2 regions of the Billgrantia sp. C5P2 genome follow, and region 2 is predicted to be linked to the other one. Evidence: predicted binding sites of a transcription regulator. Region 2 holds the regulator's gene; the other holds the start of a gene.

Region 1 (3,415 bases), 2.1 Mb from region 2:
CCTGGGCGGCACCGCCGGTGCCGGCGCCGCTCTCGCTGCCGAGAGCGACTACATGCTCTCCTGGTTCCGCGACGCCTCTACCGGCGAGGCGCTGACTTTCATCGGCATCGTCAGCTCCCTGGCCTGGGGCCTGGGCTACTTCGGCCAGCCGCACATCCTGGCCCGCTTCGCTGCCATCCGCAGCGACCGTGACATTCCTGCCGCCCGTCGCATCGCCGTGACCTGGACCGCCATCGCCCTGGTCAGTTCCATCGCCGTGGGCCTGCTCGGCGTAGGCTTCGTCCAGCGCGACCTGGCCGACGGAGAAACCGTGTTCATGGTAATGGTCAACCTGATCTTCCATCCGGTCATCGCCGGCATCCTGCTCGCCGCCATCCTGGCCGCGATCATGTCCACCGCCGACTCCCAGTTGCTGGTCTCCTCCTCGGCGCTGACCGATGATTTCTACAAGGCGATTTTCCGCAAGGATGCCAGCCAGACCGAGCTGGTATGGGTAGGCCGCTTCGCCGTCATCGCCATTGCGGTACTTGCCTATCTGCTGGCGCTCAACCCCGACGCCACCGTACTCGACCTGGTCGCCTACGCCTGGGCCGGCTTCGGTGCCGCCTTCGGCCCGGCGCTGATCATGTCGCTCTACTGGCGGCGCATGAACAAGTGGGGGGCACTGGCCGGTATCGTAGTAGGCGGTGTGACCGTGGTGGTCTGGGCCGAGCTGTCCGGTGGTATCTTCGATCTCTACGAGATCGTCCCTGGAGTGATCCTGGCTTATGCGGCCATTATCGTGGCCAGCCTGGCCACCGAAGAGCCGGATCTGCGTGTAACTGCCGACTTCGATACCTTCGAGGAAGCGTAATCAGCCGGCACCCACGCAACCGATAGCATCACGCAACGAGAAAGCCGCCTTCATGGCGGCTTTCTTGTCGGTGCAGCCCGCCTCAACTCATGTCATCCAAAGGGCACGCACGATCACGATGACGGCAAAGGCGCCTAGTGCAGCCAAACTCACCGGAGGAGTGGTCGCACGCCGCAGCCAATGGCGGCGGAACCCGAGTCCCAGCGGCTGCATGAAGGCCGCGCCCAGCGCCCAGACACCAAGCCCGATGGCAGGCATGCGCAAGATCATCGGCAATCCACTGATCAGCTCGGGGCGAATCAACAATCCTAGCGCCAGTACCGCTGCCGCCAGCATGGCCGCCAGCGTCAACCACATCGGGCAATCCTGCACTTCTGTCCGCATCGCGACCTCTCCTGTGTGCGCCTACACAAGGCTTAGCCCTTCGTCCTGCCTTACGCCATGCTGCCCTACAGCAATAATTGTACATCGTGCTGCACAATGTTTGTCATATTCGCGGCTTTGAAATTAGGTGAACAGCGATTATGCCAAACAATCATGTCAATGACGGCGATAACAAAATTAAACAGGACTTTTAGAAACAGTGTTCGTATACTACACATCGTCCAATGCTGCCGGGAACCTCCGGCGTTAGAAACCAGGAGGACGCTGTAATGAAATCGATCCGTCTGATTCCCGTGGTTGCCCTTGCAGCCAGCTCCCTCTTCGCTAGCCAGGCAGCCCTGGCCTATGGCGCCGGCGATACCTTCGTGCGTGGCGGCTTCGCCAAGTCCGATACCCGTTCCGACAATGGTGCGCTCGACAGTATCAGCAGCGGCGAAACCGGCTTTACCTACGGTGCCGGCTACCTGTTTCACGACAAGGTGGGCATCGAACTCAATGGCTCCGAGAAGATCGAGCATACCTACAGCGCTGGCGGTGACACCGATACCATCGACCGCATGCCGGTCAATCTGCTGGTGAACTACTACCCGCTCGGTGGGCTGGATTCCAAAGTCCAGCCGTACGTCGGTGCAGGTGTGAACTACACCCGCTTCTCCGGCGAGCCGGAAGGCATTGATGCACGTCGCTCCTATGGCGCCGTGGGTCAGGTGGGTATCGATCTGGCCGTTACCGAAAACTTCATGCTCAATGGCTTCGCCAACTACGCCGATGTCGATTCCCGGCTCTCCGCCGATGGCGAGCGTATCGGCACGGCCAAGGTGGATCCGATGACCATCGGTGGCGGCGTGACCTTCCGCTTCTGAGCCAAACCGAGCTGACAGCGCGTCAGTACGAACACGCCGGGCCATTCTTGAGCCCGGCGTTCTTCGTTTTGGCGACACACCAGTCATAAGAAGCATCGAAAATACCCATTCAGTTGTCGAAAACAACTATTGCCTTGGGTCAATATTCTCTCGTCAGGCACTGAGTAGACTGGCTTCGTTCAAAAGCAGCTCCACGCTGTTCCTTTGCAAACGACAGGAGTCGACTCATGCGCAAGCAAGCCCTTCTCACTCTGATCACTGCTGGCCTCGCGGCCACTGCGGCCTTGGCCAGCAGCCAAGCGTTCGCCTATAACCAGGGCGACTTCATCACCCGCGTTGGCGTCGCTCATGTCGACCCCAAGAGCGATAATGGCAGTCTGGTGAATGGCGCTATTGATGTCGACGTTCGTAGCGATACCAACCTGGGCTTCACCCTGGGTTACCTGTTCCACGATAAGCTCGGCATCGAGCTGCTTGCGGCGCTGCCGTTCAAGCACGATATCGAACTCAATGGCGTGGAAGCCGCTTCGACCAAGCATCTGCCGCCAACCCTTACCCTGCAGTACTACCCGCTGGGCGGCACCGGTTCCCAGTTGCAGCCCTATGCCGGCGTCGGCCTCAACTACACCCACTTCTTCAGCGAAGAGATCGATATCGAAGGGGTGGACCTGGACCTCGACAGCTCCTGGGGCCTGGCCGGTCAGCTTGGCCTCGACGTGCGACTCGACGACAACTGGGGCATCAACGCCGCCGCCTGGTACGTCGATATCGATACCGATGCCAGCCTGAACGGCACGGATGTAGGCAAGGTCAGTATCGACCCCTGGGTGTTCATGGCCGGCGTCAGCTATCGCTTCTGATCCCGCCATCCCGAACGCCGAGAGGCCCGCCGGATGGCGGGCCTCGTACGTTTCAGGACTGCCAGCAGACCTCAGCGTGGGGAGTGCCGCGACAGGCCCAGCAGTAAGAGAAGCCGATCCTCCAGGTCATGAACCGCTTCGACCTCGGCCAGGCGGCGATGATACTCGACGCTGAGGAAGGGCTCGCCCGCCAGCAGATGATCCAGGTATTCTCGGGCTGGTTTGAGTGCCTTGGCGGTGGTGCCAGGCGCAGCGATATAGACCCAGGCCTCTATCGGGCCCTCCCGGGTAACGATGGGCAGGCGATGTCGCTCGTACTCCGACGGGTAGCCTTCGAAAGGGTCCATTCGCTCGATCTGGTCCGGCTCAAGCAGCTCGAACAGGGCTCCTTCGACCTTCTCCCCCGCTACCGGAACCACATTGGCATGGGCGATGCCTGCAACCCGCGACGCCTT
Region 2 (3,415 bases):
TGACCACGGCATTGATGTACCTGCGCGTGGAGCGGGCCGGGATGCAGGACCGCCGCGAGGCCTGACGCGGTGAATCGTCGCCGTGGCGTCGCCTCGGGGCAGAGGCAATGGTAGGATGGCCCCCGTCATCCACCATGCCTTGGCAGCCCGTGACCATGCAAGACGCCATGATTTTCGATCCCCTTGTTGCCGCCGGCCCCGATGCTTGCCAGGCGCCGGGCAATCAGAGCGAGGAGCCCTCGCCGCTGGACGCACTCGATGCCAGAGCCCGGCGTGAATTCAACAAGCTGCAGAAGCGCCTGCGCCGCCAGGTGGGCAACGCCATCATCGACTATGGGATGATCCACGAAGGCGACCGGGTCATGGTCTGCCTGTCGGGCGGCAAGGACAGCTACACCATGCTCGAGATCCTGCGCAACCTGCAGCGCAATGCGCCGGTGAACTTCTCGCTGGTGGCGGTCAATCTCGACCAGAAGCAGCCGGGTTACCCCGAGCATGTACTGCCCGAGTATCTCGATTCCGTTGGCGTCGAGTACTACATCCTCGAGCGCGATACCTATTCGGTGGTGAAGGAGAAGACGCCGGAGGGCAAGACCACCTGCGCGCTCTGCTCACGGCTGCGTCGCGGCTCCCTCTATGGCTTCGCCGAGGAGATCGGCGCGACCAAGGTGGCACTGGGGCACCATCGCGAGGACATCCTGGAGACACTGTTCCTCAATATGTTCTACGGTGGCTCTCTCAAGGCGATGCCTCCCAAGCTGCTCTCCGACGACGGCAAGAACATCGTCATCCGCCCCCTGGCCTACTGCCGCGAGGCGGATATCGCCGAATTCGCCCGGTTGATGGACTTCCCCATCATCCCCTGCAATCTGTGCGGTTCCCAGCCCAACCTGCAGCGCCAGGTGGTCAAGGAGATGCTGGCCGAGTGGGAGCGTAAGCACCCCGGGCGCATCGAATCCATGTTCAAGGCGGTGACCAACGTGGCGCCCTCTCAGTTGGCCGACCGCGAGCTGTTCGACTTCGAAGGGCTCGAGACCAAGCAGGCCCGGTTGCGCGAGCGCCGGATCGACGCGCTGGATCTATCGCGCAGCAACTGATCGGCCGGTTCGTCCTGCCCAAAGAGAGACCCGCCCGGCATTGCCGGGCGGGTCTCTTCGTTCGGGGCGGTTATGGGCTCAGTGTTCGTCCTGCGCCTGGGCCACCAGGGCTTCCAGATTGAGGATATTCACCTCGCGACCGGAGACCTCGACCAGCCCCTGCTGTTGGAAGCGCCCCAGAATACGGCTGACCGTTTCCACCGCCAGACCCAGGTAGTTGCCGATGTCGGCCCGCGACATGGAGAGGCGGAAGCTGTAGGGCGAATAGCCGCGGCGACGGAAGCGGTCCGAGAGGCTGGAGAAGAAGCTGGCCAGGCGCTGATCGGCGGTCTTGCGCGACAGCAGGCGCATCATCTTGCGGTCGTCGCGCAGTTCCTTGCTCATGCTGCGGTAGAGCTGACCGCGCAGCTCGGGTAATTGCTCGGAGAGTGAATCAAGCCGGTCGAAGGGGATCTCGCACACGGTGGTGGTTTCCAGCGCGATCACGCTGCCGGGATAGATCTGCTCGTCGATGCCGTCGAGGCCGACCAGCTCACTGGGCAAGTAGAAATTGGTGACCTGATCGTCACCCGAACCCTCGGTGGTAACCTGCTTGAGACTGCCGGAGCGCACGGCAAAAACGCTGCTGAAACCACTACCCTGGCGGAACAACGACTCGCCCTTCTTCAATGGAGAGCGGCGCTTGATGATCGCATCGAACTGCTCCATGTCCTCGAGTTCCAGAGCGAGCGGCAGGCACAGCGAACTCAAGCTGCAGTTCTGACAGCGGGTTTCATGCAGCAGTGAGCGCCGCTTGCCGAGCGCATTGGCCGCGTTGACCGGCATGCTCCACCTCCTTGATCATCGTCATGGAGGCATTATGGAACATTAATGAAGCAGGTGAAATGCCCCTTGCGACCTTTGGCCGCAATAAGATTAGGCCCGGCCGGCACACTCCGCGTATCTAGACGATACGCGAGAACTGGGTGTCGAGCCTTGGCGGCAGCCGGGCATCGAAGGCCATGGCGAGGTGCCGGATCAGCAACCTCCCGATCGGTGTGGCGACCACCCGATGGCCTTCCACGGTCACCAGCCCGTCACGCTGGGGGAGCTCCAGTCGGGACAGGGCCTCCGTCAGATAGCGAGGGGCATCGATGCCGAAGGTTTCACTCAGCTCGTCCAGATCCAGCGTCATGTCGCACATCAGGCGCTCGATGGCATGCCGCCTGACTCGGTCATCGAAGGTCAGCCGGATGCCCCTTGCCGTGGGCAGTTGGCTGCCGTCGAGGGCGGCCTCGTAGTCGGCAAGGCGGGTATGGTTCTGGGCGTAGACGTCATCGACGCAGGAGATGGCCGAGACGCCGAGCCCCACCAGGTCGCACTGGGCATGGCTCGAGTAGCCCTGGAAATTGCGCTGCAGGGTACCGTTGCGCTGGGCGATGGCCAGGCTGTCGCTGGTTCGGGCGAAGTGATCCATGCCGATGTGCACGTAGCCTGCCTCGGTCAGCATGGCGATGGTGGTGCGCAATATCGCCAGCTTCTCCTCGGGCCCGGGCAGGTCTTCGGCGCGAATACGGCGCTGGGCCGCGAAACGCTGGGGCATGTGGGCATAGTTGTAGACCGAAAGGCGCGCCGGCGCCATGGCGATGACCTGTTCCAGGGTGGCGGCAAAGCTGTCGCGGGTCTGGAGAGGCAGGCCGTAAATCAGGTCGAGGTTGAGCGAACGAAAACCGAGGCGGTCGGCCTCGTCGAGCAGCACCTCGGTAAGGATGCGGGGCTGGACCCGATTCACGGCGCGCTGCACCCTGGGGTCGAGATCCTGGACGCCGAGGCTCAGACGATTGAAGCCCAGTGCCTGCAGGTGGCGCAGGGTGAAGACGTCGGCCTCGCGCGGGTCGATCTCGATGGCATAGTCACGCTCACGGGCACTGGAAAGACCGAAGCGGGCATCGAGGCGGTCGATCAGGTCGCTCATCTGATCGAGGCTGAGAAAGGTCGGTGTACCCCCACCCCAGTGCAGTTGGGCCACCTCCCGCCGCGTATCCAGGTGGGGCTTGATCAGTACCATCTCGCGGTCGAGGCGCGACAGGTAGGGCTCCGCAACGCGGGTGGCCTTGGTCGCGATCTTGTGGCAGGCGCAGTAGTGGCAGCCCTTGCGACAGAAGGGAATGTGCACGTAGAGCGACAGTGGCCTGCCGCCGGCGTTGCTGCGAGCGAGGGCGTCCTGGTAGGCCAGCGCGTCGAAATCGTTACTGAACGAATTGGCGGTGGGGTAGGAGGTGTAGCGCGGTCCATGGGTATCGTAGCGCCGTAGCAGTGCCTCGTCCCAGGGGAAAGGA

The links. Region 2 encodes FNR, which switches genes on or off when oxygen is low (the NO sensors DNR and NnrR bind a similar motif). Its sites were predicted from a motif close to TTGATNTANATCAA; they were not measured.
Region 1: ACRWQA_RS06990 (OmpW/AlkL family protein) is a predicted target of FNR. The motif match lies at 1,298-1,311, and genes of this name have one in related genera.

The regions. Positions count from the first base shown of each region.
Region 1 covers NZ_CM128542.1:1,503,062-1,506,476, reverse strand. The annotation lists gene putP (sodium/proline symporter PutP) at 1-853, shown strand, start outside; gene ACRWQA_RS06995 (hypothetical protein) at 941-1,237, opposite strand; gene ACRWQA_RS06990 (OmpW/AlkL family protein) at 1,507-2,100, shown strand; gene ACRWQA_RS06985 (OmpW/AlkL family protein) at 2,328-2,960, shown strand; gene ACRWQA_RS06980 (gamma-glutamylcyclotransferase family protein) at 3,032-3,415, opposite strand, start outside.
Region 2 covers NZ_CM128542.1:3,580,904-3,584,318, reverse strand. The annotation lists gene ACRWQA_RS16535 (3'-5' exonuclease) at 1-65, shown strand, start outside; gene ttcA (tRNA 2-thiocytidine(32) synthetase TtcA) at 156-1,097, shown strand; gene fnr (fumarate/nitrate reduction transcriptional regulator Fnr) at 1,176-1,922, opposite strand; gene hemN (oxygen-independent coproporphyrinogen III oxidase) at 2,041-3,415, opposite strand, start outside.